DNA from 4 places in the Oceanobacillus sp. MO10714A genome. Region 1 is predicted to be linked to each of the others. Evidence: riboswitches for the same ligand, from Rfam matches in the RefSeq annotation. Region 1 holds a riboswitch; each other region holds the start of a gene.
What was found. A riboswitch is a leader RNA that binds a small molecule or an ion and turns the genes downstream of it on or off. The one in region 1 is predicted to bind S-adenosylmethionine.

Region 1 (7,351 bases):
AAGTAGCGTTCACTACTGTCCGGAAAAATAGTTACGATATTTGTTCCAGGCTCCGCGATTTCTGCTTCTTTTAAAGCAGCTTCTACTACAGCACCGGAAGAACTGCCAACGAGTAATCCTTCATATTTTGCTATCTCAGCTAATCGGGCAAATGCTTGTTCGTCGGTAACCGTATAAATTTTGTCAAATAGACTCCGGTCCATAATGTCTGGTATGAATTCTACTCCTATTCCCTCTATTTTATGGGGACCCGGGTCACCCCCATTTAAAATGGATCCTTGAGGTTCCACAATTACTGTCTTTACTTGTGGCTGCTTTTCTTTTAGATAACGTGCCACGCCAGTAAACGTCCCACCCGAACCGGCACCAGCAATAAAAATATCAACTCTTCCATCTAAGTCAGCTATAATTTCCGGCCCAAGTGTATCATAATAGGTGTTTGGATTATCTTTATTATAAAATTGATTAGGAATATAGGCGCCCGGACGAACGCTTGCAAGTTGTTGCGCCTTTTCTATTGCATAGGCCATCCCAAACTCTGTCGGTGTATTGATTACTTCAGCGCCTAATGCCCGCATAAGGGCCTGTTTCTCCTGACTAAATTTTTCAGGAGTAACGAAAATAGCATGTAATTGATAATGGATTGCAGCAAGTGCCAAGCCAATCCCCGTATTACCCGCGGTCGGCTCAATCACGGTGTCTCCCTTTTGTAATTCCCCTTTTTCGATAGCTTTTTGAATGAGATAAAATCCGAGCCGATCCTTGATGCTCCCACCAATATTCTGGAACTCCAATTTCGCAAACAGCCTTACATCTTTTGGTAAATCATATGCAGTGATTTCAAACATTGGCGTGTTCCCAACCAACTGGCTGAGGTTTTGTATGATATTCATTCTTTCCACCACCTGCCTCATATGGACATTTTTCTTATGCGAGCTTTGCTTCTCTATTCAATTGCGCTTCCATAATCCATACATAATCATTGATTTGTTCAAAACTTGTTGTAAACCCATACTGATGAAGTATCTGTTCCATCTTAGGGATGGTCGTGTAATATTCCGTATTCAAATCCTCTGCTAATCGATGATAACCCTTCTTTTTCGCCTGTAGATAGGCTTCATTTTTCTTTTTATCATTCTCAAAGATCGTATCACCGAAGATAATTTTCCCTTGCGTGTCTAATATATTTGTGTAGAGTTTAATCGCTTGCTCCTTTTCCTTATCCGTCAAGTGATGAAATGCATAGCTACTCACAATTGCGTCTACCTTTTTATTTTGTCTGGGAAAGGATAGAAAATTGCCTTTCATAATTTTCGTGTTAGGAAGTTTTTGTTGGGCAATTTTCCGCATATTGTCTGAAGGCTCAATCCCAACCACTTCTAACCCTTTTTCCATAAGCTTTTTTGTTAAATTACCTGTTCCTACGCCAAACTCAATGACAAAACCATGCACACGATCACTAATCTTCTGAAGAATTATTTCATAATTTCTGAATACTTCCCGATATTCCATATCAGCCCCCTGAACCGTATCATCGTAACTCGCTGCCCACTCGTCAAATAAACGATTAAACTGCTCTCCCAATCCAACCACACCATTCATATAAATTTACTTGGTATTATGATATTAACAAAGTATAATAATTGTTACAACTCTTACGATTAAAATCCAAACGTAATGTCCACCAATAAAAAAAGCAAACTTCCAGCAGCTACATACTGCTCGAAATTTGCTTTTTTGACCTTTTTCATTCACTATTAAATAATTCTTAAAGTGAAACTTCATTCAGTGGGAGATTCCTTACCTCCCCACTGAATGTTAGTTGAACAGAATCAGGTATTTACGGACTGTATATCCCCCACCTTCACATTTTAGTTTTCCCTCTTGTTTAGAGTGGGGGGTATTACAGACCGTTAATGTGTATAAAACACGAGAGTCTTCTGCTTGTTAAATAACAGGTGTACCGTCCAAATGCTTAAGATTATCTCATTTTGGTATCACCAAATTTCTTTTGATAACTCAACGATAAAGCGTAATTTCTCCCATTGCTGTTCTTCCGTTAACTTATTTCCGTGATGGGTTGATGAAAATCCGCATTGTGGGCTTAAGCAAATTTGCTCCTTGGGAATGTATTGTGTCGCTTCTTTTATTCGATCTTTAAGCTTTTCCTTATCTTCCAGTTCACCTGACTTCGAAGTAACTAATCCAAGGACCACTTGTGGCCCACCCTTAGGAATATGGGCTAAAGCTTTGAAATCCCCAGAACGTTCGTCATCATATTCCAGGAAAAATCCATCCACTTTTTCCTTCGCGAGTAAGGTTGGTGCAATCAAATCATAACTACCACTGAACATGTATGCAGACTGGTAATTTCCACGGCATAAGTGCGTTGTGACAGTTAAATCCGCTGGTTTACCATCCAACACTCCATTGATTACGCGGAGGGCCAAGTCGATGTATTGCTCTCTCGAGTAGCCATCTTCAGGGAATTCCTTCTCAGGAGAAGAGAGTCCTGCAATGTATACGTCATCCAATTGCAAGTAACGGACACCTGCATCGTAAAACGCTTGAATCGCATCACGATATGCTTGAATAACATCTTTCGCATAAATTTCAATATCGGAGTAAACTGTCTCGTCCATCATGCCAGGGTGGAATAGCTGATTCGGACTTGGAATCGTTTGTTTTGCGACTGCACGACCATCAACAATTTTATTAAAGACCTTAAAGTCCTCAATAAATGGATGGTTCGGATTGAATGACACTTTTCCGTTGTTGCGAATTGTGTACTTTTCTGTTTCTATCCCTTTAAATCGATAACCATGCTCTGGAACATAGCCCTCTATGCCATTTAAATGCTCAAGGAAATCAGTGTGCCAGAATCTACGGCGGAATTCTCCATCCGTTACAACCTCTAAGCCAACTTCAATCTGCTTATCAACAATTCGGGTAATCTCTTCTGTTTCAATCGCATATAATTCATCCGCTGACTTCTTTTCGGCCTGAAAATCTGCTCTTGCTTGCTTAATGCTTTCGGGTCTTAATAAACTTCCAACATGATCTGCTCGAAATGGCGCTTTCGTAAGTGTCGTCATTGTATTTCCCCTTTTCATTATATATTTTGATTAGAAGACTCTGTCTTCACCAAGCTTTTACGGCGAATGCTCTAGTTGCATTTATGCGGGAAGAAAGGATTTCTACTTTCATATCTGCAAAAATAAGAAAATCCCCTTCTTGAAAATAAGAAGAGGATTCTAGTATCGTGTCTACTCTTCTTATCTTCAAGCATATGACGCTACTGGAATTAGCACAATACATATTCATGTCTGTTGCTGAAGCTTCACAGGGCCAGTCCCTCCACTTCTCTTGATAAGAAAATTTGCTTTATTAAGTTATTAGCTATACTCTACATAGCTTTTAGATAATTGTCAACCTTTTTTAAACATTTTCTTCAACCGGCCGAGCGCGGTAGACAACGAAGGATAGAATTACTGCGATGATCGTAATGATAAAGATAATAAAGTAGACATGCTCCACTGCAACAACCATCGCTTGCGTTATTGATTGTTGAGACGCAGGATCCGCAACACCTGCGAGATAACTGGCCTGTTTCGAATTTAAAATACTGATAAATACCGAAACTCCAATTGCCCCGCTCAACGGCTGCAGCGTGGACATCACAGCCGTACCGTGCGGATATAATCGCTTCGGCAGCTGATTCAGCCCATTTGTTTCAGCTGGCATCATCGTTGCAGATACGCTAAGCATAATGAGCATAAATCCAACGATTATTACCCAAGGCGGCGTATCAGCTGTCATTCGGCTGAACATAAACATCGTCCCGGCAAGCACAATTGTCGCAGGTATCATCATCACCCGAGGACCAACTTTATCGAATAAAGCGCCCATAAATGGGCTCATAATCCCGTTTAAAATACTTCCCGGGAGCAGCAGCATTCCAGCCATTGCTGGTGCAAGAGCCATTGGTCCCTGCATGAACACCGGTAAGATAAGTTCTGAGGCAAACATCGTCATCACAATAATAATGAACATGATTACTGCATGCGTGAACATCGGCAATTTGAACACGCGCAAGTCCATCAACGGTTCTTCCAGCTTAAATTGTCTGATGGCAAAGAGAATGATTCCAATCACCCCAATGATAATTGCAGTTAAAACATCACGTGTTAAAAACCCTGCCTCACTCTCTCCAACCGAGCTGAATCCGTATATTGTTGCACCAAAACCTACCGTTGAAAAGACAATGGAGAGCCAATCGATCTTCGGTTTCGTCACTTCCGATACATTCACCAAATATTTCAAGGCAAAAAGAATCGAAAATACAGCAAATGGGAGGACAGAGATAAATAAAAATCTCCAACCCAAGTAATCAACGATAACTCCTGAAAGTGTTGGTCCGATTGCAGGTGCAAACATAATAACTAACCCAACAATTCCCATGATTTTCCCTCTTTTATGTGGAGGATACACAAGTAAAAAGACGTTGAATATAATCGGCATCAACATTCCAGTACCGACTGCCTGAATCAACCGGCCAGTAAGCAATACGGAAAATGTCGGCGCGATTGCCGCTATCGTTGTACCAATTGTAAAGACCGTCATCGTCCCAATGAAAAGCTGCCTTGTCGTAAACCATTGCATAAATAATGGAGATACTGGTATAACAATCCCCATCATTAACATAAATCCTGTTGCAACCCACTGGACAGTTGGTAGCGTAATATCGAACTCTGCCATTAATGTCGTGAGCGCAATATTCAACAGTGTCTCATTCAATATCGCGAAAAACGCTCCGATGATCAACGCTGCCATAAGCGGCAATGTTTTGACATTCGGATCTTCTGATAGAAATTCATAATTTTTTTCTTTTGATTTGCTCATTATTTTTACCTCTAATTTTATTTTAAAATATAGTATATCTATGCATTTCACTCACTTTTTACCATCAAAAAAATAATAAAGTTTGCAAAAAACTTCCTCCTTCAATTGTTTGTTCAAAATAAAAAATCACAAGCAGCTGCCTGTGGTCAAAAGTAGGGGTACTCCTTAAAAACATTGGGGGGTCTCATTCACTAAAACTAAAAAGGAAAGACAGAACAGAGCCGCCTTTCCACCACCTGAATTGAATTATCCGTAGAGTTCATTGTATGGTATATAACTTTTTTCATAATTTGACATTATGATTATGATAAAGGACAGACGTATCCCAATCACTCTGCAACGCAAATCAGAGGCTTTGACCATATTCAATTATCGGTTCAAAGTTAGGATGTTGTCTCATTTTCTCAATAATACTCCCTCTTATTAAAAATCTTCTTCATTATAAGCGGTCATTCAGAATGTGTCAAGATACATTTCCTGCACTTTTTCAAGGTCACCCGCAAGTAGGCTTATTTCTTCCCGATTCAATCGGATAGGCAATTGGTCATATAGCGTAATGACATGGCCTTCTGCATCATCTTGATGTTTTTTCAGATAATGATAAAGACTTTTTAACTGTTTTTCATTTATCGTTGTTTGTGTCGTGAAGTGTTTTACTTTTTGTATAGAAAACTCATTCGCATTGCCGTCAAATTCTCCAGATATAATCTCTCCTGACAGTAACATATCATCACCTCAGAGTCCTTTAGTTAAGCTATTATTAATACTAGCTTAACCAAAGGATTTGATTGTTATTAACTCAACACACCTGGAAATAAAAAAGTAAATTCGTAATTACTTTTATTCAGCGTACGTGCAGCTTTCTCCTTGGGGTTCGCAGTCCCGTTACTCTCGATTTACGTATTAATTAACTGTTGAGCTGGTTAAAAAAGGGCATAACGATTAATCATCTATACGTTATGTCCTTTCTTTTATTGTACATTTTCAATTTAAGTCTATAACTTACGAACACTAAAATTATCAATCAGTCTTGTTTTTCCAATATGCACCGCTATAGCAACTAAAACTCCCGGTCTAATAGTTGAAATTGGCTGCAGCGTCTCCCCATCAACTACCTTCACATATTCAATTTTAGCCTTTGGTTCTGTTTTGAGATGCGTTTCCATTGCAGCAATCAATTTCTCTGCATTTGTTTCCCCTTCTTTTACCAAGCTTTCGCCAAGGGAAATAGTATCACTTACAATCAATGCTGCCCCTCTATCTTCAGGAGAAAGATATGTATTACGAGAACTCTTCGCCAAACCATCTTCTTCACGAACAGTCGGACAATCAATGACCTCAACATTCATACATAAATCCTTTACCATTTGTTTGATGATGGCCAATTGTTGTGCATCCTTCTCTCCGAAATAAGCACGGTCTGGCTGTGTAATATTAAATAACTTGTTGACAACCGTACATACCCCGCGAAAATGACCTTCACGGTTTAATCCACAGAGTTCTTCGGTTAGTACAGACATATCAACATACGTAAAAAAATCTTGCGGATACATCTCTTCTGGTGTTGGGTGGAAAATAAGGTCCACTCCTAGATTTTCACAAATCTTACTATCTCTCTCCAAGTCATGGGGATAACTATCAAAATCCTCATTTGGCCCAAATTGCATTGGATTTACGAAAATACTAACTACAACCTTTTCATTTGCTTCTCTTGCAGCAGTAATAAGACTTCCATGTCCCTCGTGCAAAAATCCCATCGTCGGTACAAAGCCAATTGTATGCCCTTCTTCTTTCCACTTTTTCACAACAGCTTTAACATCCTTAATGGTTGATACAATCTGCATTATACTTAACTCCTTTAATTTTCTTCCTTAATATAATTTATCAATGACCTCATCGGAAACAGTATAGGTATGCTCTTTAGCAGGAAACGATCCTTCTTTGACTTCGGTTATATAATCCCGGAATGCTTGTTGCATGATTTCCCCTACTTGTGCAAACTGTTTGACAAACTTTGGCGTGAAATCCGAAAAGATTGCCAGCATATCTTGATATACAAGCACTTGTCCGTCGCACCCCGGGCCCGCGCCTATTCCGATTGTTGGAATATTTATTTCCTTGGTGACGATTTCTGCTAGTTTTGCAGGCACGCCTTCTAACACGATCATAAATGCTCCCGCCGCCTCTACTGCTTTAGCATCCGCGATTAACTGTCTAGCAGCAGCCTCGGTTTTCCCTTGCACCTTAAACCCGCCAAATTCATTAACAGATTGCGGGGTTAGACCGATATGCCCGCAAACTGGAATGGATGCTTCTACAATGGCTTTAATCTGTGGGCAAACCTTTGTACCGCCTTCCAATTTTACACCATGCGCCCTGCCTTCTTTTATTAATCTGCCTGCATTTAATACAGCATCCTGAACGGAAATTTGATAAGACATGAATGGTA
Region 2 (7,351 bases), on a different contig from region 1:
GCGACATTCGTATACGTTGCAAACGGGAACGCCCAATAAAATCTGCTCCCTTCTACGCCCATCAAGAAATAAGCCATAATACTAGTAGCAACGGTAATCGCAATTAGAATCGTCCAAAAGATCTTCACATGATACTTCATGTCTTGTGTATAATAATAAATAAGTCCTTTCACTTGATTATTCATGCGTGCGCTCCTTTCTTTTCTGTCAAATGAATCATTAATTCCTGTACCGGAACCGCTTCTGCATCTAATCCGAAATCTTTCGCTTCTTCGCTAGTACCAAAGGCATAGGCCATTGAATTTCCTGCAAGACTTTTGAGTTCAATCACATCTTTACCTTGTAAAAATTGATCTACTTTTTCCGTCGGTCCAGACACGGCTACCGTTTGTTGTCTTAACACCTCTGAATCCTCCTGCAAAACGACCAAGCCTTCCTGCAAGATAATTACCTCTTCAAACATTAAACTCACCTCATCAATTAAATGGGTGGAAAAGATGATTGTTCTTGGATAATCCTCGTAATCCTCTAACAATAATTCATAAAATCGTTTCCGTGACGGCGCGTCCATTCCAATATATGGTTCATCAAAAACGGTAATCGGAGCCCTGCTCGCTAAGCCAACCGTGATACCTAAAGCAGACTCCATCCCTTTGGATAATGCTTTTACTTTTAATCGAGGTGTTAGATTAAATTCTTTTAATAAATCTTCTGCAAAGGAGTAATCCCAATTCGGATAAAAGTAAGAAAATATCTTTAACACATCTTTGATTTTCAGTTCTTTGGGGAAGTTATTGGATTCCTTAATCAGACAAATCGATTCCGTCAATTCTTGCTGATCGAATGGATTTTCACCAGCAATTTTTATTTCTCCACTCGATGGCATAATTTGGCCACTAAGAATATTCATGAATGTCGTTTTCCCGGCACCGTTTCTCCCAAGCAGACCGTAGATTTTATTTTTCTCGAGTGCAAAAGATACATGATTTAATGCATACTTTTCTCCATACTTCTTACTCAAATTATTCACTTCAATCTTCATATCCTTCATCCTTCCTTTGCAGCATTTCTATAAGTTCTTCATCTTTAATCTGAAGCTTTTTTGCTTCCTCTTTGAGTGGTAGCATGTAATTGTCATAAAAAGTCTGTTTCCTTTTCTCCATAACAATCTCTTTTGCTGTTTCGGTAACAAACATGCCCACCCCTCTCTTTTTAACCAATATTCCTTCTCCGACCAACTCATTAATCCCTTTTCCAGCGGTTGCAGGATTAATTTGATAAAAGGCAGCAAATTCATTCGTTGATGGTACCCTGGTCCCCGTCTGATAGGATTCATCCATAATCGAATCCTCAATTAAATCCTTTATCTGCATGAAAATTGGCTTGCTGTCATCTAGTTTTTTCTTCATTTAAGTTCATTCCTTAGTTGGTTAATTACTTATGTAATTAACCATATAACACCTTCAGATAAATGTCAATCCCATTTTCTAAAATTAAGCTTAAAAAGGCTCGATCCCACATATGCAGAATCGAGCTTGTCTATAATAATTTTGCCATATAATATTCATCCATGAACTCATCACCTATAAGCAAGGAATGCCTTTTGGTCCCTTCTATTTCAAACCCTGCTTTTCTATATAATGAAAGAGCTGTATCATTCTTCGTAACCACAGTTAATTCCAACCTTCGAATATTCCTATCCCGTGCCCAACGATCCAACCGATAAAATAGTTTTGTACCAATTCCTTGTCCTCTCTTGGCTTGTAATATGCCGACAACGATATAAACGGAATGCTTATTTCTTCGTGCCTTTCCACCTATTGCAAAAAGATAACCCACTAAATCCTGCTCCTTTTCTGCTACAAATATCGTAGAATTTTCACTTGCTTGTATGCTTTTGATCATTTCCACTTGGCTCTCTGCCTGAACTTCTCTTTCACCAGATTCCCAGAGCATATATTTTGAATTTTTTTCGACTTCCTTTATAAGATTAGCTAATTTTTTTGCATCAGTTGTACTAGCTTTTCTAATAATCATCACTTTCTCCCCTTAATTCTATATTTATTAATTATTCTAACTCAATTAATCTTACCATATATTTCAAAACTAAATTCCTAGTTATTAATGGAATTAATCTTAAACAGTTAGAGGACTGGATTGCGATCAACCCAGTCCAATACTAAAGGCATTTTTTGTTACATGTTAATTTTTCTTTTGTACAGCAATCCAAATTTCGCTATAAACAAATAAATCCCCCGTAAATGAAATTTCATTTCAGGAGCCTCAACCAATTCATAATCTGATGAAGGGAGCCACTCAGAAACAATTCATATTTTTCAGCATCGCTTATTCCCTCCTTCATAAGATTATTATAATAACAATTGAAAACGAATACCCGAAAAATTAGAACCGGATATTGTCGGTTTAAAACACGAATAGCATTAACTAAATTTTAAAATAATTATTAAATTTTCTCTTGACATTTATACGAAACCTATGTAGAGTAAAAATTATCAAAATTAAATATGTAATTTTCTTATCTAGAGAGGTGGAGGGACTGGCCCTTTGATACCTCGGCAACAGACTTTTTGAAGCACTGTGCCAATTCCAGTAGCGTTAAGCTTGAAGATAAGAAGAGAAACTAGTAATGCGATTTAAACCTCTTCTTATATTAAGAAGGGGTTTTTATTATTTTATTACATATAAAACAGGAGGAGAAGAAATGAAACGTACTCTAGAACAAAGGTTAAAAGAAGGAACAGTTATTGTTGGAGAAGGGTATTTGTTTGAATTGGAACGAAGGGGTTATTTACAAGCAGGGTCATTTGTACCGGAAGTGGCACTAGAAAACCCAGAAGCACTTAAACAAACCTATAGAGATTTTATGAATGCTGGATCTGATGTGATCTTAGCGTTTACGTATAATGGTCATCGAGAGAAGCTTCGCATTATTGGTAAAGAAGATTTATTAGAGCCGCTAAATCGGAGTGCAATTCGGTTGGCAAAAGAAGTAGCCAAGGAACACCCGACAGAGGAAGCACTTGTTGCGGGAAATATTTCGAATACAAATATTTTTGATCCAAATAATCCAGCTTCCAAGGAAGAAGTGAGAAGTATTTTTGCAGAAATGGTGAAATGGTGTAAGGAAGAGGGCGTTGACTACATTGTTGGTGAAACATTTTATTATCATGAAGAAGCATTAATCGCCTTGGAAGAAATTCAAAAACAAGGTTTACCTGCAGTGATTACGTTAGCCTTATTTGCGGAGAACATTTTAAGAGATGGATATACGGCAGATGAATCATGTAAAATCCTTTCTGAAAAGGGGGCATTAGTAGTTGGTCTGAACTGCTTCCGCGGACCTGATACAATGCATTCATACTTAGTGGACATCCGAAAAAATGTAGATGGCTATGTGGGCGCTCTACCACTTCCATATCGGACAACGGAAGAAAATCCGACATTCTTTAATTTGCCTGATGCCGGATGCAATTGCACATTGCCTACGGAAACAACTTTCCCGACTGCACTTGATCCGCTTTACCATAATCGTTTCGAATTAGCGGAATGGGCAAAAGAGGCAAAAGAAATTGGTATTAATTATATCGGCTTATGTTGCGGTGCTTCACCTGCAATGCTAAGAGAAGTTGCAGAAGCTGTCGGAGTTGAAACAATAAATTCAAAATTCTCCCCGAACATGGAGAAACACTTTTTATTTGGTAATGATGAAACACTTAAAAAGCACAACACGGAATATCGTACAAAGGCATAATAAGATGACTGTTTTTTAATGAGTAACCCAACTTTAGCACTGTTAAATTCATAAAAATGCTCTACATCACTGTACAGAAGATAATAAGAAATGAAACAAGTTAACAATCAATCGATTTAAATAAAAAAGCTTACCATACCGAAATGTATTTGCTACAGCCAGCACATTTCTTTCGGGTAGGGTAAGCTCTCTCCTCATTTTAAATTTCGTAGTGCTTTTAAACATGATGATTATATTTATTCTTCGTCCACTTCAATATCTTCATCGACTACAGGGGCCTCCGGTTCATCATCAAAAAAGTCTGGCGGATTAGGTGGTGCGGAGGCATTATTACTAATACTGATTTCAACGGTATACGTCATTGGTACGAATTCATTGAATTTACTCATATTCACCACTGTTCCCTTTACTTCTGGAGAATAGACATACTTGACTATATACTTAATATCAGCGCCTTTTGATTGATATTCATCAAAGAATAACCGTGGCAGATCTCCTTCCATTTGACCACGGAAATCAGCTAAATACGGCTTACCTAATGAATACGTAACAGTAACACCCTTATCATCTTGGTCCGTTAATTTGGTTTCCGCCTCAACGGATTGGGAAATGAATCTTCCATAAGGTATGTCTGTATTGTATCTCTCTTTTACCGTCACATCTAAATCCGGGTAATTGCTAACTGCTTCCTCCGCAGTCAGTCCCCAAAAGTTTGGAACGACCGTAGCTTTACCTACAGATACCTTCACTTTCATCTTATCTCGTTTTGCTACCTTTTCATCTGCAGCTTCACTTTGACTAATAATATGTTCTGGCTCGATACTGTCAGAGTCAGCTTCTTCATAAGTCATGTCAATTTCATTCGTTTCTGCCCACTTTTCCACTTCTTCTTTGGGCTTTCCTGTAAAGTCAGGTACCGTTATATTCTTTTCAAAAACTTCCTTTCCTTTTGAATAATAGACGGCTGCACTGTGTTTACGTTGATATTCCGCCTCATCGACCCCACTATCCCGGATCGTAGTCTTAATATATTCCCCTTCTTCAAGGTCATCACTATACTCTGTAACCAATTGCAGGTTTTCCGCTTTATTTTCGTCAATCCAATTCCGTGCTTCCTCCTGGCTCATTTCCGAAAAGTCTGGGAGCGGTATAACCTCTTCTGGATCTGGTCCCAAGCTGCTCGTTAACTCTAGAGTCTTCCCTTTCCGTATTTTATCCCCAGCAGCTACACTTTGCTCAAAAACCTGATTGGCATCATATTCCATATTATACTCCTGGTTTAATTCAATTTCGACATCATTCTCACCTGCCCATTCCCGGGCCACGGATACAGACTCTCCTACAAAGTCTTCAACCTTCACATGGACAAGCAGATAATAGATGAAGAAAATCAAACCACAAGCTAAAACGGATCCTGAAATAATCAGCCACATCCGACGTCTCTTTTTTCTTCGGTAGTCCAGATCAATTTCCACTTCTTCTTCGGCATCCCGCTGTCGGCTGTTCCGTGTAGGGGAAGGCGCCCGCGGAGGATCGGTCTCAAGTTCAGATTTGTTATCTTCTATTTCCGAAGCAGGCGCTTGGTTTTCCTGGTTTTCTCGTTTTTCCGGCAACTCTGTTTCTTCTTGATTCTCTGTTTGCCTATCTTGCTCCTCTTTTACTTGTTTATCTTTATCTTCCTCTTGCTCATTCAGCATATCTTGATACTTATCTTTATTAAATTTTGATAAAAAATCACTCATAAGAAGATAGTACACCTTTCCTTAGCAAGTAAGCCTGATCCGATTGCACTGCAATTTCATTGGAGTGCGTTACGACAACGACACATTTATCATGTTCGTGTGCCATTTTCTTAAAGATATCAATGATTTCCTGCTCCATCTCTTCATCCAAGTTCCCCGTCGGTTCATCGGCAAGAATCAACTCTACGTTCGTCGCCAGCGCGCGGGCAATCGCCACACGTTGCTGCTCTCCCCCGGAAAGCTTGTTAACCGGACGATCGGCTTTACTTTGTACAATCCCGATATAATCTAGTAAATTATATGCAACTGTTTTTACATCTTCCGGAATGTCATTTTCTGTAATTGACATCGGAATCAACACATTTTCCACCGCAGTGAAGGTCGGGATTAAATTATAGCTTTGAAAAATAATACCGACATTATTACGGCGATACTTTTCATAGCCTATTTTCTTAATATCTTCATCATTAAACAAAACGGTCCCGCCATGCGGTGAATCCAAAGCACTGAGTAGGGATAAAAGAGTCGTTTTCCCTGAACCGGATTGCCCTAAAATCGTGTAGAACTTCCCCTTTTCAAAAGAAACAGATGTGTCTTTCAATATATAACGACGCTTGTCACCATCTTGATAATAATAATTTAAATCTTTCGCTTCTAATATCATCATTTCACCCCTCCATTACATCAGTATTTTCTTTGGATTCAACCGTAAAATATAAACAAGCGGAATAACCGTTGAAATTAAAATCGTTAACAGTCCAATTCCATAGAAGATAAGAATATAGCTTGAATTAAGGCTTACCTCATATGAATCCAAGACATCTTCTGTTGTTAGATTCGTCTGGATTTCACTAAAATACATCATTTCATCTTGAGATGTATTATGATCAGCTTTCATCATCGTATCGGATACCTGTCCGGCTATGAAGTTACCGCTGAATAGGGATAGCGTAATCCCAATTAAAGCAACAACCATTACTTCGATCAGTATTTGCCCGACAACGCGACCCCGTCGTTCCCCTAAAGATAAATAGATTCCTAGTTCACGTTTCCGGTCTCTCAAGAATAGTAGAACTACTAAACCAATAATCAGCACCGTTGCAATGACGGCAGCCGCTAGTACATATTTTGCTAGTTTCGACATCGACTCTACCGGACCGGCAATACTATCATACTGATCCGTAGCACTGACTACTGTATAAAGCTTCGGCAGTAATGGAGCTACCTCTTCTTCAAATGCTTCACTATCTTCCGGATTATTTAAGACGAACATTGGAGTGTAATATTCAAAGGAACTATCTTCCCCTTCCGCCTCCATCATCTCCGCAAATTCTTCATCTGACTTCAATAGCTCTTCCCAATAATATTCGGTTTCACTACGGACAATCTCATTTGGGACGTAGATTGTATTTTGGTAATCCATATCCATGAAATCGAACATTCCATCTTCTGAATCTTCCCCTGCATCTTCCTTCAGTGTTTGAGATTCAAATAGGCCGATTACTTCCAATACTACATCACGGGAAGTAACTATTTCCTCTTCACCGGTCTCATCATCATAAGTAAAGACCATATTGGATAACGTAAAGGTATCGCCCACATGCAGATTATTTAATTCTGCTAATTTTTGCGAAATAATGGCGACAGAAGTACCGTTTTCCACTTCTTCCTCGTTAAAGACGCGTCCATCAACTAATTTCGCCTTCTCTTCTTCAAAATCAAGAACAGGAGCATAGTTAATTCCTTTCACCATAAAGTCCATACTCGGGCCAAATTGAACTAAATCTTCCATATCTTCACCCTGATAACTCTCAATACTCTCTGACCCTAGAGAAGT
Region 3 (7,351 bases), on a different contig from region 1:
CTTTGAGCAAATGCGGTAATCGTGGCTGTACCATCATCTTTATCCGTCGTATAACTAATTTTTTTATCTTTTAATTTCTTATATTTCAGTTGACCAAAGATAAATCCTTCCAATCTATAATTTAATAGACGTGGAAAAATATCTTCTTCTCCATATCCGCCAATTACAAATCCAGTACTCCCTACGCTGAAATAGTCCTTCCGAACAGCTTCAAAAGCTAATTTGTAAAACTGCTCTGTCAGTTCTGCCGGAACATCATATTTAATCAGTTCATCGATTATTTCAATAACTACCGAACCAAAGCGTTCTTTAAAAGCATTTTCTTCCATCTCTATAAAATTATTTTCTTCTTTTTGATAGGATTTAATTAGTTGACGAGTAGCTTCCCCAAGCCAGTTGGTAACCCGCTCGGACGAGACCCCCTCCTCCATATGCTCTTTTCTTGCCATTCGTTCTTCCACTTCTTTGACTATCCGTTTTAGATTATCGGAAAAAATACGATACACAATAATTTCTTCGACATATTTATCTCTGAACCGTTCATCTTCATCCAAAAAGCAAAAGAAATCATGGAGATAATCTTTTACATTCGGAAACTTTTTTGTCCCGAGATTATTCCGGTACGCTTTGATAATGACTTCCCAAGGAACTTCCATAAAGGACCCAGCCCCATATATCATGATTCCAATTGAATGTTCTTTCGATAATGAAAATAATTTATTGGCCGTATTATATACTTTTTGTACACCTTCTCTACCGCTTGTTATTGCACTGTCTGCAGCCATTGCGATTCCTTGTTTATTCAGTACTGCCACTTCAGCCGTCATTTTCGAATGCTCCTTTATTGGTTATTTGTAAATCCCTGATTCTATTCAACTAACATTCAGTGGGGAGGTAAGAAACGGTAAGGATCCCCACTGAATGAAGTTTCACTTTATATGTATTCCTTACCCGTGTCACCCAAGTGGAAAACGGAAGCAGCGATATATTCAACTTAGTAGATTAGTTCGTTCAATAAAGGGTATTACAATTAAAAAAATAAAGCAGAGGTGAATAACAAGTATGGCGACATCGATGACAATAAAAATAATCTGTGGTTTACTCGCATTACTGATTGTAGTCCGTTTGTTAGGAAAGAAAGAACTATCTCAAATTACTCCATTTGATTTTGTATATATCCTTGTACTCGGAGGCTTGCTCGAAGAATCGGTTTATGATGACAAAGTCACTGTTTGGCAAGTATTGGCAGCCATTGCCTTATGGTCCCTTCTCATTTACAGTATTGAAAAGATCGTTCAGAAATTCGATATAACAAGGCAAGCAGTAAAAGGAGAACCTACCGTCATTATCCATGATGGTGAACTCGATATAAAAGCTTTGAAAAAGAATAAGCTTGAATCGGAACAGTTGCGTACAATGCTAAGGCAACAAGGCATTTTCTCAATTAATGAAGTGAAATATGGAATACTCGAGCCAAGCGGACAGCTGAGTGTGTTAGAGTATGAACGATCCGTACCAGTCACAGCAGAAATGCTTTCCATCCAACCAAAAGAAGCAGCCCTTAGCTATCTAGTGATTGATGAAGGGAAAATAGTAGGAACAATACTAGAAAAAATCGGAAAAAGTGAAACATGGCTAAAGTCAGAACTTGCGAAGTTAGGCTATACCGAAATCAGTAAAATCTATTACGCGGAATGGTCTAAAAATGACGGCTTTACAATTCGCGGTATGATGAATGAGGTATGAGCTAAAAAGAGCAGAAGACAGACCAAGTAGGCCCGTCTTCTGTTCTTTTAGTATCCAAGCTGATTGTCAATTTCAGCGATGATTTGTTTTGATTCCTGATATTCCCGTTCGCGTTTCCGCTCTACTTTCATTCGGTTTGCTAAATTCGATTCGTATTCGGCAATGCTCATTTTATGATATTCGTTCATTGCCTTCTCCATTTCTTGCGTATAATACTCATTATTAACCGAATTAATAATAAACCACTCCTTTGTTTTCTACATTAAAAGGTTAACACAATAACGCTACCCTGCTCAAAGGAGAAATAAACGTATAGGGTGGAGTATTTAACTGGAAATGAACGATGCTGTAATATAAAGAAAGGAAGCATAAACATTTAAGCTTATGCTTCCTTTTACTACCGATTTCACAAATTTTAATTGCTTCCGCCAACCGGAACAACTGCCCCATCATAATTTTCTAAGATGAAGTTTTGGATTTCTTCCGATTGTAAAACATCAACTAATGTTTGGAACGCAGGATTGTCTTTGTCCTTACTGCGGACGGCGATGACGTTTACATACTCTGAATTCTCGTCTTCAATGAATAACGCATCTTCTAGCGGATTCAGGCCTGCATCGATGGCATAGTTTGTGTTGATTGCAACTAATGCATCCGGCTCCGACTCGTACATTTCTGGTAATAACAATGGATCCACATCTGGTGAGAATGTTAGATTCAATGGATTGTCTACAATATCATCAATTGTTGCCGTAGATTTCTCTGCACTCTCATCCAATGTAATCAAGTCTTGTTGCTCAAATAATGAAAGAATACGTCCATGGTCAGGAATGGAACGGCTGATGATAATCTCTTGACCATCCTCAATCTCATCAAGTGATGTGATATTCTTCGAGTAAACACCCATCGGTTCAATATGGATTCCATCAATATAATCTAAATCATACCCTGTGTCATCAATTGTTTGATCGAGGAACGGAATATGCTGGAAGAAGTTCGCATCGAGCGTACCCGATTCCAAGTCCTCATTCGGTAATACATAATCTTGATACATCTCGATTGTTATATTGATTCCTTCCTCTTCAAGCAACGGCTTAGCTTCTTCTAAAATTTCGGCATGGGGTGTACTTGATGCGCCAATAACGATATCAACCGGTTCTGTGGCTTCTTCTCCAGCGGTGTTATCTGCATCATCTGCACCATTTGCGGTATCTTCTTTTTCTCCACTTGTACCACATGCAGCCAGCAACAGAATGAATGATAGTAGAATTAATCCTAGAAACTTTCTCATCTTTATTCCTCTCCTTTTTATCTTTTATCTATTTTATTGGTAATGAAATCTCCAATAAATTGAATAATAAATACAATGATCAAAATTATTATCGTACAAATAAACACAAGATCAAAGTTCCGGCGCTGGAAACCATAGAAATAAGCATAATCTCCAAGACCGCCTGCCCCAATTATTCCTGCCATCGCGGTATAGCCGATAAGTGCAATAGCTGTAACGGTCAGCCCTGATACGAGAGCTGGTAAGGATTCAGGTATCAATACTTTAAATATAATCGTACTCGTCTTCGCACCGATTGATTTTGCAGCTTCAATGACACCTTTATCAACTTCCCGGAACGCAATCTCCACAAGCCGAGCGTAAAATGGCGCGCTGCCGATAATTAGCGCTGGTAGCGCAGCACTTGGTCCTCGAATCGTCCCAATAAGGAAATTTGTAAATGGAAATAATAACAGAATCAATATTATAAACGGAATCGAACGGAATACGTTGACAACAGATGCGGTTATTGCATTAATGACTTTATTTTCCCAAATACCGCCTCTTGCTGTAAGAAATAGTAATAATCCAAGAAGTATTCCGATGACCAAGGTGCCTAATAGCGAAATAATTGTCATATAAAAAGTTTCATTAGTCGCTGTTAACAGCTCGTCCATATTCACATTTTCAAACATTTAGGATGACCTCCAATTCCACGGAGGTTTTCGTTTGAACATAGAGAATAGCACGGTCAATTTCCGCATCCTCACCAGTAATTTGAACAAACAATGTTCCGTAACTTCCGGTCTTCGTATTCGTAATCTTGCCTTGGATAATATTGATATCGATGGCAAACTGTTTCGCAAGCTGACTGATTAAAGCTTTGTTTGCTGATTCTCCGATAAATTGCAGTTTGATGAGCTTTCCTTCTGGATTATCTTGCAGCATACTTGGGATCGCATCCTCTTCCTCTGCATTTCCCATCACCTGGCTAACAAATTTCTTTGTTATTTGTTGTTTCGGATGAAGGAAAACATCGAGGACATCTCCCATTTCCACTACTTTTCCCTCTTCCATAACAGCAACCCGGTGGCAAATTTTCCGGATGACCTGCATTTCGTGGGTAATCAGAATAATTGTGAGTCCCATCTTTTCATTGATGTCAACGAGTAGATCCAAAATAGATGTTGTCGTTTCCGGGTCAAGAGCAGATGTCGCTTCATCACAAAGTAATAGTTTCGGTTTGTTCGCCAGTGATCTAGCAATACCGACACGCTGTTTTTGTCCACCACTTAATTCAGATGGATAAGCATCTTCCCGACCAGTTAAACCGACCAAGTCGATCAATTCTTGAACCCGCTGTTTACGCTCCGTTTTGCTCACTCCAGCAATTTCAAGCGGGAATGCAATGTTCTCTGCCACAGTCCGCGACCATAGTAAATTAAAATGTTGAAACACCATTCCAATATCTTGGCGTGCAATGCGGAGATCATTTTTCTTCAAACGTGTTATGTCTTTATCACCTATTGTTACTGATCCACCTGATGGCTCCTCCAACCGATTGAGCAAGCGGATGAAGGTACTTTTACCAGCACCACTATAACCAATAACGCCAAATATTTCTCCTTCTTTTATATCCAGATCCAAATCATCAACTGCAATGATTTGCCTTTCTTTTGTAACGTATTGCTTCCTTAAACCTTTAATGGAAATCAACGTACTATCTCCTTCCAAATAAATCAAAAAAGCGTCTTTCTATTCGAGAACAGAAAGACGCTTTTACCTATAGTTGCATTTCTTGTTCTCTTATCTATCAAGATATTAGCAGGAATTGGCACCTTTCAAACGACTTTGAAGGTTGCCGCGGTTTCACAGGGCCAGTCCCTCCACCGCTCTCGATAAGAGCATACCTATTCAATTAACATAAAGAAATCATAGCATGAGTTGAGTTATGCTGTCAATAGCTTTCCCCAGCGAAGAGCTCAGGCTTATATTCGAAAAGATAACGATAAATATTACCGGTAGAATAGAAAGTATACACTTTCTCCTTTACTTCATTATTCTCCTTAATTAATAAACAAGGCACGTTCTCTATTTTATGTTCGTGTAAGAAAGCTTCTTCAAAATTGGCATTCATTTCATAAAATATTTCTTCGCCATGAATGTCTTCAATTTTTTCAAGTATCGTCCTAGCGATATGGCATGTGCCACAAAATGGCGAATAAATATATAATAAGTAAGAATCTTTCTTTAGCTGTTTTGATATTACTTTCTGCATAGACTCACCTGACTAATATAAAAATGTTGGTCGTACTGAAAAATGTTTTGCAACGAGTAAGGAGGCAAGGATTTTATAAGGGGTAGTTGCGACTTCACGGTAATCCCTGCTAATATAAATATGGTCGGCATGAGGGAGTTCCCGTGCCAGTTGTTTTCGTAGTTTCAAGCCATTTTTATCTTCATCGACAAAGATGTAGACATCATTTTCATCTAAGTTATATGTTTCTAACAGCTCATCAAACCAATGGACGCTTAGTGAGCCGTTTGTACAAATAATCGTGACTTCTTCGCTTAGAATTTCTTCTATCTTACGTTTATCTGTCAACCCCTCCACAATAATAACTTTTTCGGTTTCGTGCGCTATCATACCCTGCCACTCCTTATCCGATCAAATCATCCACCTATTATAGCATATGAAAGAAAGGAGGCTGACTATACTGTTTTATTGTATAGTTAGTCCCCCTCCTTTTTTGTCTTGCTTTAGTATTATTCTTCTATGATTGCTTTGTATTCTTCAGCTGTCAGTAAATTATCCCATTCGCTTGCGTCCTCTAGTTCTACAACGATCATCCAAGCCTGTTCATATGGAGATTCGTTGACAAGTTCTGGGCTGTCTTCCAATTCTTCATTGATTTCAACTATTGTCCCTTTGACTGGTGCATATAGCTCGGAAACTGTTTTTACCGATTCTACACTGCCAAATGAATCGTCCGCTTCGACTGTGTCGCCCTCTTCCGGAAGTTCGACAAACACGATATCTCCAAGTTCATCTTGAGCGAAATCAGTAATTCCGATGCGCACTTTATTGTCGCTCTCTTTCTTAATCCACTCGTGCTCTTTCGTATAACGTAAGTCCTCTGGTAAATTCATCGGTTATCATCCTTTCCGTTTCTTCTACTCCAACTATACAATGGATAGATTAGAAAATCTACTGTACATCACATTTTCTCTTTACCTTCTGTACTAATTCCAAGTTGATTCGTATTCGTCTTCTTTAAAACCAACAGTGATTTTGTCTCCCATCGCTGCTATCGGCCGTTTTATCAACATGCCGTCAGAAGCTAGGTATTCTGCCATTTCTTCAACTGAAGCATCTTTAATCTTCTCTTTCATATTCAATTCGCGATATTTTTTACCGCTCGTATTAAAGAACTTCTTCGGTTCTAGACCACTTTTTTCAATTAATTGTAAAATCTTATCCTTAGATGGTGTATCCTCAACGATATGGACTGCCTCAAAGTCGATATCGTTCGCTTCCAACCACTTCTTCGCATTTCTGCACGTGCCGCATTTTGGATACCAGTAAAAAGTCATACTCATTTTAAAAACCAGCTCCTTTATGTAATTACCACTATTTTAACATAGAAGGTTTGTTGACACATGTATTTGCTACAGAGCTCGTATGGTTTAAAAAAAATCGTCCGGAGCATATTCTATACTCCGGACGAACTGAAATTATACGATATATTTTTCACTTTCGATGAGTGATTTGGCGATTTCCCGTTTCTTCGCAATAACATTCGTCGGTTCATGACGGGTCAATTTACGTAAGGAAGAGAGCATCATCCGTAGAGTATCTCCATCTTCCACCGCAATTAAGATCTCTTTTGCCGCTGCCTCAATCCGATTGAATGCTTCCTGTACATATACTTGTGTATAAAGCAGTTTCAGCTCATTCTTCTCCTCTCCCGTCTGATGAATCGCTTTTTCAGTACGGAGGAGGGCTGATTCCATATTAAAGACATCTCCAACCATATTGGCCAAGTGGACGAGAATTTCTTGCTCATTCTCAAGTTTCTGCATGTATTTCTGTGCCGCCAAACCTGCACCTAAGAGAACAATTTTCTTTGCATTACGCACTAAATGCTTTTCCTGATCAAGTGGTTCTGTGCCAACTTCTTCAGGCATCATCATCATAAGCTCTTCCTGAAGTCCTTGGGCTTTCTGTAATAATGGCAGTTCCCCTTTCATTGCCTTTTTCAGCAATGTTCCCGGAACGAGCAGTCGGTTGATTTCATTCGTACCTTCAAATATCCGGTTGATCCTGGAATCCCG
Region 4 (7,351 bases), on a different contig from region 1:
ATTCGATAAACCGACTTCCTGAAGCAAAACATTAGCCCGATTTATTGCTTCTTCGTCTTGGCGTTTCTGGATCTTTGGCCCAAGTAAAACATTATCTTGGACCGTTTTCCAAGGGAATAAATAATCTTGCTGCAGCATATAACCAATTTCTTCCTTACATTGTTCAATTGGCTCGCCTTTAATGAAAATACTTCCCGAAGTGTGCTCAAGTAACCGTGCGATTATGGAGAGAATCGTTGACTTACCGCAGCCGCTTGGCCCTAGGACCGATACGAATTCACCTCGTTCCATCGTAAAGCTAATGTCTTCGAGTGCTTTCGTATAGCCTGTTTTTGAAAAATAATGATGGCTGACCCCGGCAAGCTTTAAAATCGCCATAAATATCCCTCCTATTCATTCATCACTTCTTCGGCAATGTTCGTGTTAACCAAGTCTTCATGGGGGGCATCAATGGGGAGTTCACCAGCTTCATCCATGATCGCTTTCAAATTCTCCCATTCTTCTTCATCTAAATAAGGATCTGTTGCGAAAGAGTCTTGATTTTTATATCGTTCAATAGAAGAAGCTAGTATATCTAGATCGGTATCTTCAAAGTAGGGGGCAATCACTTCCGCAATCGTCTCAGAGCTATTTTCCTCCACCCATTGCTGAGCCTTGTAAATGGCTCGTGTAAACTTTTTCACCGTTTCTTCATTCTTTTTCAAATAGCTTTCTTGTGTCATAAAAACGGTATAAGGAACTTTTCCGGATTCTTCGCCAAAGGATGCGATAATATGTCCTTGCCCTTCTTGTTCAAAAACACTTGCAGTCGGCTCGAATAATTGCACGAATTCATAATTCCCTGACTGAAAAGCGCTAGGGATATTTGCAAAATCAACGCTTTGGTCTAAGAGAAGGTCATTATGCGGATCAATGTTATGTTTTTTCAGCACGAATTCTCCAACCATTTGTGGCATACCTCCAACACGCTGGCCAAGAAATTCTTTCCCTTTCATATCTTCCCAGGTGAAATCCGGATAAGCTTCTTTTGCCACGAGAAATGTACCGTCTGTTTGCGTGAGCTGAGCGAAGTTTACTGCATAATCACGGGAATCTTGAGCATAGACGTAGATTGATGTTTCAGACCCTACTAGGGCAATATCTGCCCCTCCGGATAGGAGTGCAGTCATTGTTGTATCCCCGCCCCAAGTCGTTTGAAGTTCAACATCCAAGCCTTCTTCTTCAAAAAAACCTTGTTCCAGTGCTACATATTGTGGGGCATAAAATAGGGAGCGCGTAACTTCAGCGAGATTAATCTTCACTGTTTCTGATTGACAGGCAGTAATAAATAACAGGAAGCCGAGCAAAAGTAAACCTTTCGTTATTTTTCTCATAGTGTCCGCCCCTTTCGTATCATAGTGGATAGTCAACTACAGTTTATGCCTGGGCGGTGGAATTGTGCAGAAGACAGGGGGGAATGAGAAAAACAAAGACGAAAGTACCATTACAGTAAGTTTGCGGACGCCTAGGGTTGCGATTACTCGTTTTACCGAAGTGCGTTTGTAATAACACATCCAATAGTCGCAGCAACGCACAAGAGCTATTTACGGACTGTTTACCCCCTTCACATATTGGGTTTCCCTCTTGTTTAGAGGTGGGGGTATTACAGACCGTTAATACGTGATAAAGTGAAACTCATTAAGTGGGGTATCCTTCCCTCCCCACTGAATGTTAGTTGAACAGAATCAGCTATTTACGGACTGTTTACCCCCTTCACATATTGGGTTTCCCTCTTGTTTAGAGGTGGGGGTATTACAGACCGTTAATACGTGATAAAGTGAAACTCATTAAGTGGGGTATCCTTCCCTCCCCACTGAATGTTAGTTGAACAGAATCAGGTATTTACGGACTGTTTACCCCCTTTCACATATTGGGTTTCCCTCTTGTTTAGGGGTGGGGGTATTACAGACCGTTAATACGTGATAAAAAAACTTCCGATTTTAATAAAAAATCGGAAGTCCCAGCGAAGTCGCTGTTAATAAAATTTATAATTATCCTTTTGGGATGAGGATACATTGTTACCCTTTATACACGGGACCTGCTGCTTTAGTAGCATCACTCACGTTCTCAAACTTCGCAAAGTTCTCGTGGAATTTCTTAGCGAGTGCTTTCGCTTCCTGTTCGTAGGCCGCTTTATCTTCCCATGTATTCTTCGGGATGAGTACTTCATCAGGCACACCTGCTACGTGAACAGGAACCTGCAAGCCGAATATATCATCGGTTATTGTTTCGATATGATTCAATTCACCTTCTAGCGCGGCATGGATCATCGCGCGTGTATAGGATAATTTCATTCGGTTTCCAACACCGTAAGACCCACCAGTCCAACCCGTGTTTACGAGGAATACATTAGAATTATACTGATCGATTTTTTGTCCAAGCATATCCGCATACTTCGCTGGTGCGAGCGGTAAGAATGGGGATCCAAAGCAAGCAGAGAAGGTCGCTTCCGGCTCCGTCACGCCGCGCTCTGTCCCAGCAAGCTTACTAGTATAGCCGCTTAGAAAATGGTACATAGCCTGTTCTTTCGTAAGCTTGCTGATCGGTGGCAATGTTCCAGACGCGTCGGCCGTTAAGAAAATAATCGTATTCGGATGACCAGCAACACTTGGAGTGACGATGTTATCGATATTATCTACCGGATAAGCTGCCCGGGTATTTTCCGTCAAGCTCGTATCGTCATAATTTGGTTCACTTGTCACATCATCAATCGTAACGTTCTCAAGTACAGAACCAAAGCGGATCGCGTTGAAAATTTGTGGCTCTTTCTCTGCAGAAAGATTAACACATTTAGCATAACAGCCGCCTTCAATATTAAATACACCATTCGGACTCCAGCCATGTTCATCATCACCAATCAACCGGCGGTATGGATCAGCAGAAAGAGTCGTTTTTCCGGTTCCGGATAGGCCGAAAAATAATGCCACGTCACCCTCTTGACCAACGTTCGCTGAGCAGTGCATCGATAGAACATCCTGCTGTGGCAGCAGATAGTTCATTACAGAGAAAATCGACTTTTTAATTTCCCCTGCATATTCCGTTCCCCCGATTAATACGACACGCTTCTTGAAGGAAATGATGATGAATGTCTCTGAATTCGTCCCATCTTCTGCAGGGTCTGCTTTAAAATGCGGTGCTGAAATAACCGTAAATTCTGCTTGATGTGTTTTAAGTTCTTCTTCTGTAGGTGTTATAAATAGTTGACGGGCAAAAAGATTATGCCAGGCAAATTCGTTAATTACTTGGATCGGTAAACGATATTTTTCATCCGCTCCAGCAAAGCCTTGGAACTGATAAACTTCGTCCTTTTCCATTAAGTAATTTACTACCTTTTCGTGTAACTTATCAAAGGAAGCTTCATCGATCGGTTGATTCACTGGACCCCATTCAACCGTATCTTCCGTAATCTCGTCTTTAACAATAAATTTGTCTTTCGGTGAACGACCTGTATATTTACCTGTAGTTGCAGTTACTGCTCCTGTTGAAGTTAGAACGCCTTCATTTCGATCTAACACGCGTTCCACCAGACGAGCTACTGAATAGTTTCGATTCAAATTCTCGTGTTCTAATAGTTGGTTTGTCAATGATTTCTCCACCATTTTCATTCTTATTCTCCTGCCTTTTAAAAGGTTTTGTTGAAGGAAGACTGCAAACTTCCTCCTTATCGCTTATCTTAAATCTGACATTAGTATAACACATTAAATGGAATAGTCCATACTAATTGAAAAATTTTTTGAGAACTGTCGGTAACCTATTTTAGTTCGTTATCATTTTTGTTGGAAAACGATTTCAATATGTTGTTCTATATTTGATTGTAACAAAGAACAGACAGTATGAAAATAAAACTGGTAAAAAATAATGAAATATGATACGCTATTTTTCAGTAATCGATTATTAAGTAACGAATCCCTTTTAAATAAGGTTATAATAATTTCAATTCTTATTCAGAGCTGGTGGAGGGACAGACCCGGTGAAGCCCAGCAACCTCACGATTTGTGAAAGGTGCTAATCTGTTGCAAGGAATTTTCCTTGAACAATAAGAGTGAAAGGCTAATTAATCCTTTCCTCATACTTGCGGGAAAGGATTTTTATTTTCATGCTTTGAATAATGGAACGAATGGAGATTGGGTTCCGTTACATATTACAAAGGAGAGAACAAGCCAAATGGCTGCAAATGCAAATCGTCGTTTATTTACTTCAGAATCAGTAACAGAGGGACATCCTGATAAAATGTCGGATCAAATATCTGATGCGATACTGGATGATATTTTAAAAGAAGATCCAGATGCACGTGTGGCATGCGAGACAGTCGTTACAACGGGAATGGTGCTCGTAGCAGGTGAAATCACAACTACAACTTATGTAGATATACCGCAAATTGTCCGCCAGACGGTGAAAGACATTGGTTATACCCGAGCAAAGTATGGCTTTGATTATGAAACTTGTGCCGTCATGACTGCAATTGATGAGCAATCACCTGATATTGCCGGTGGGGTCGATAAGGCACTTGAAGCAAGAGAAGGGAAGATGGAAGAAGAAATAGAAGCAATCGGAGCAGGTGACCAAGGATTAGTGTTCGGTTATGCGACGAAAGAGACGGAAGAATATATGCCACTTCCAATTAGTCTTTCCCATAAGCTTGCAAGACGTCTTTCCGATGTAAGAAAAAACCGGGTATTGGATTATTTACGTCCAGATGGGAAGACACAAGTTACCGTCGAATATGATGAAAAGAATCAACCAGTTCGTGTGGATACAATCGTTGTTTCTACTCAGCATCATGAAGACATTCCGAATGAACAGATTATTTCTGACATTCGAGAGTATGTTATAAAACCGGTTATACCAGAAGCGCTTTTAGATGAAGATACAAAATACTTCATCAATCCATCTGGCCGCTTCGTGCTTGGCGGTCCGCAAGGTGATGTCGGCTTAACGGGCCGGAAGATCATCGTGGATACGTACGGAGGCTACGCACGTCACGGCGGAGGTGCTTTCAGTGGGAAGGATCCGACAAAGGTGGACCGTTCCGGAGCTTATGCAGCTCGATATGTAGCGAAAAACATCGTGGCGGCAGGGCTTGCTGCAAAATGTGAAGTACAGCTTGCTTATGCGATCGGTGTTGCAGAGCCTGTATCCATCACAATCGACACATTTGGAACGAGCGAGTATCAGGAAGAAGTATTAGTGGGAGCGGTGCGTAAGCTATTTGACCTTCGACCTGCAGGGCTGATCGAGATGCTTGATTTACGGAAGCCGATTTATAAAAATACAGCGGCTTATGGACATTTCGGCAGAACCGACATTATTTTCCCGTGGGAAAAACTTGATAAAGTTGAAGAACTGCAAAAGATAGTTTGTGAAAAGTAAAAAGCGCGAAGGTGGAAACGTCATTATGGTATAGTTTCGCGGCTGCCGGGGACATGAGGTTACTCGTCCCACCGAAGACCGATTGTACTAGCGTATCCAGTAGTCAAAGTAGCGTAGTAATCGTGCCTCACAGGATAGTTCGGTGTTGCTCATACGTTTTAATAGTTTTATCACGCATTAACGGTCTGTAATATCCCTGCCTTAAATAGGAGGGAAGTCCGACATGTGAAGGTGGGGAATAAACAGTCCGTAAATCCCTGATTCTGTTCAACTAACATTCAGTGGGGAGGGAATTCCCCACTGAATGAAGTTTCACTTTATATGAAGTGCAATAAGAGCTATTCCGTTGAGTCGGGATAGCTCTTATTGTATAAAGGAAAATTTATTTTTTCCCCAAATCTGTATGTATTTTATAATATTGACCTTTCTCCACGTAGGATTTTCTTACCCGTTCCATTTCTTGGTAATCAGCCTCTGTGAGGTCTCTTGCGTATTTTGCAGGGTTGCCCATATATAAGGTGTTTGGTGCAATTTTCTTCCCCGGAGGCACGAGGCTTCCTGCTGCTACAAATGCATTTTCTCCGATTTCCGCCCCGTCCAGGATGATTGCTCCCATACCAATAAGGGCGTTCTTTCTAATAATGGCTGAATGTAGGGTGACTTGATGGCCGACCGTTACGTCATCTTCAATAATAAGTGGATTATCAGGGCTTTGGTGTAGAACGGTTAAGTCTTGGATGCTAACTCGTTTACCAATTCTTGTTGGTGCAATATCTCCGCGGATTACAACGTGGAACCAAATGCTCGAATCCTCATCGATTGTGACATCTCCATTTATAACAGCGTTTTTTGCTAGGAAAACTGAATCATGAATTTTTGGATAAACCCCCTGATAATGATCAATCATATGAACACTCCTATTCCCTTGTATTTTTTAAGCTCAATGTTGATAATAATGATAGTATAACAAATCTATGTAAAAATGATGAAATGATGGAGGCGCAAGGAATGCAAGTACCGAATACAGCAACTGGGTTACTATATGAAGTCTACAACACTTTATTTCCTATTGTTGAGGAAGAGATGAAAGGGTGGGAAGAGAAAGCAGCAGCTATTCCAGATAAGGAACTGCAACTACAAGCCCTAGCCAGTATCGATTCAAAAAAATTCCATTGTCAGGGTGGTGCTGTGTTCGCATTGCTTGCTGGAATGAAGTATGAAAAAGCGATTCGTTTTATCGTTGCATATCAGACGATCAGCGATTACTTAGATAATCTCTGTGATCGCAGTACATCACTTGATCCGAAAGATTTTCGTATGCTCCATGAGGCGATGAAGGATGCGCTCCGTCCTGAAGCAGCTTTGCAAGATTATTATGCTTATCGGTCGGAGAAAGCTGATGGGGGTTATCTTGAGAAATTAGTGCTTACGTGTCAAGCTGCATTGAAAGACATCGACGACTATGAACAAATCCAGGAATATTGTTTAGAACTATGGACGCTGTATGCGGACCTTCAAGTACATAAACACGTCAAAGTGGAAGAGCGTATCCCGCGGCTGACAACTTGGTATAAGGAAAAGAAAGATAAAGCGCTTGGATTAAGCTGGTATGAATTTGCAGCAGCGTCTGGATCAACGCTTGGCATTTTTTGTCTTGTGTCTTATGCAATGGGCGGGAAAATGACTGCATCGCTTCCGCAACATATAATGTACAGTTATTTTCCATCTGTGCAAGGCTTGCATATTTTACTTGATTATTATATTGATCAAAAAGAAGACGAAATGGAAGGAGATTTAAATTTTTGTAATTACTACCGGGATGATGTGGAGCTTCTCGAACGGTTACAATATTTTATACACTTAGCAGAAGACCGTACGCGGGACCTACCTGATTCGACTTTCCATCAGTTCATCCCTAAAGGTCTTGTTGCATTATATTTAA

Region 2: another riboswitch for S-adenosylmethionine. It lies ahead of SPD53_RS13895 (homocysteine S-methyltransferase family protein); the one in region 1 lies ahead of SPD53_RS08360 (5-methyltetrahydropteroyltriglutamate--homocysteine S-methyltransferase).
Region 3: another riboswitch for S-adenosylmethionine. It lies ahead of SPD53_RS16005 (methionine ABC transporter ATP-binding protein); the one in region 1 lies ahead of SPD53_RS08360 (5-methyltetrahydropteroyltriglutamate--homocysteine S-methyltransferase).
Region 4: another riboswitch for S-adenosylmethionine. It lies ahead of metK (methionine adenosyltransferase); the one in region 1 lies ahead of SPD53_RS08360 (5-methyltetrahydropteroyltriglutamate--homocysteine S-methyltransferase).

Annotation. Positions count from the first base shown of each region.
Region 1 is NZ_JAXHDC010000010.1:37,748-45,098, reverse strand. It holds gene SPD53_RS08370 (PLP-dependent cysteine synthase family protein) at 1-893, opposite strand, end outside; gene SPD53_RS08365 (class I SAM-dependent DNA methyltransferase) at 928-1,584, opposite strand; gene SPD53_RS08360 (5-methyltetrahydropteroyltriglutamate--homocysteine S-methyltransferase) at 1,998-3,095, opposite strand; SAM riboswitch class I at 3,273-3,376, opposite strand; gene SPD53_RS08355 (MDR family MFS transporter) at 3,439-4,902, opposite strand; gene SPD53_RS08350 (hypothetical protein) at 5,356-5,628, opposite strand; gene panC (pantoate--beta-alanine ligase) at 5,898-6,746, opposite strand; gene panB (3-methyl-2-oxobutanoate hydroxymethyltransferase) at 6,774-7,351, opposite strand, start outside.
Region 2 is NZ_JAXHDC010000030.1:33,067-40,417, forward strand. It holds gene SPD53_RS13870 (hypothetical protein) at 1-185, opposite strand, end outside; gene SPD53_RS13875 (ABC transporter ATP-binding protein) at 182-1,042, opposite strand; gene SPD53_RS13880 (GntR family transcriptional regulator) at 1,032-1,409, opposite strand; gene SPD53_RS13885 (GNAT family N-acetyltransferase) at 1,540-2,037, opposite strand; SAM riboswitch class I at 2,534-2,635, shown strand; gene SPD53_RS13895 (homocysteine S-methyltransferase family protein) at 2,723-3,772, shown strand; gene SPD53_RS13900 (PASTA domain-containing protein) at 4,009-5,514, opposite strand; gene SPD53_RS13905 (ABC transporter ATP-binding protein) at 5,507-6,178, opposite strand; gene SPD53_RS13910 (ABC transporter permease) at 6,194-7,351, opposite strand, start outside.
Region 3 is NZ_JAXHDC010000043.1:10,229-17,579, reverse strand. It holds gene SPD53_RS16030 (hypothetical protein) at 1-827, opposite strand, end outside; gene SPD53_RS16025 (DUF421 domain-containing protein) at 1,063-1,746, shown strand; gene SPD53_RS16020 (hypothetical protein) at 1,794-1,934, opposite strand; gene SPD53_RS16015 (MetQ/NlpA family ABC transporter substrate-binding protein) at 2,162-3,037, opposite strand; gene SPD53_RS16010 (methionine ABC transporter permease) at 3,055-3,711, opposite strand; gene SPD53_RS16005 (methionine ABC transporter ATP-binding protein) at 3,704-4,732, opposite strand; SAM riboswitch class I at 4,820-4,921, opposite strand; gene SPD53_RS16000 (thioredoxin family protein) at 4,974-5,294, opposite strand; gene SPD53_RS15995 (toprim domain-containing protein) at 5,307-5,663, opposite strand; gene gcvH (glycine cleavage system protein GcvH) at 5,783-6,166, opposite strand; gene SPD53_RS15985 (arsenate reductase family protein) at 6,260-6,616, opposite strand; gene SPD53_RS15980 (acyl-CoA dehydrogenase family protein) at 6,752-7,351, opposite strand, start outside.
Region 4 is NZ_JAXHDC010000031.1:32,514-39,864, forward strand. It holds gene SPD53_RS14065 (ABC transporter ATP-binding protein) at 1-378, opposite strand, end outside; gene SPD53_RS14070 (ABC transporter substrate-binding protein) at 390-1,373, opposite strand; gene pckA (phosphoenolpyruvate carboxykinase (ATP)) at 2,058-3,638, opposite strand; SAM riboswitch class I at 3,977-4,082, shown strand; gene metK (methionine adenosyltransferase) at 4,204-5,409, shown strand; gene SPD53_RS14085 (gamma carbonic anhydrase) at 5,792-6,316, opposite strand; gene SPD53_RS14090 (tetraprenyl-beta-curcumene synthase family protein) at 6,418-7,351, shown strand, end outside.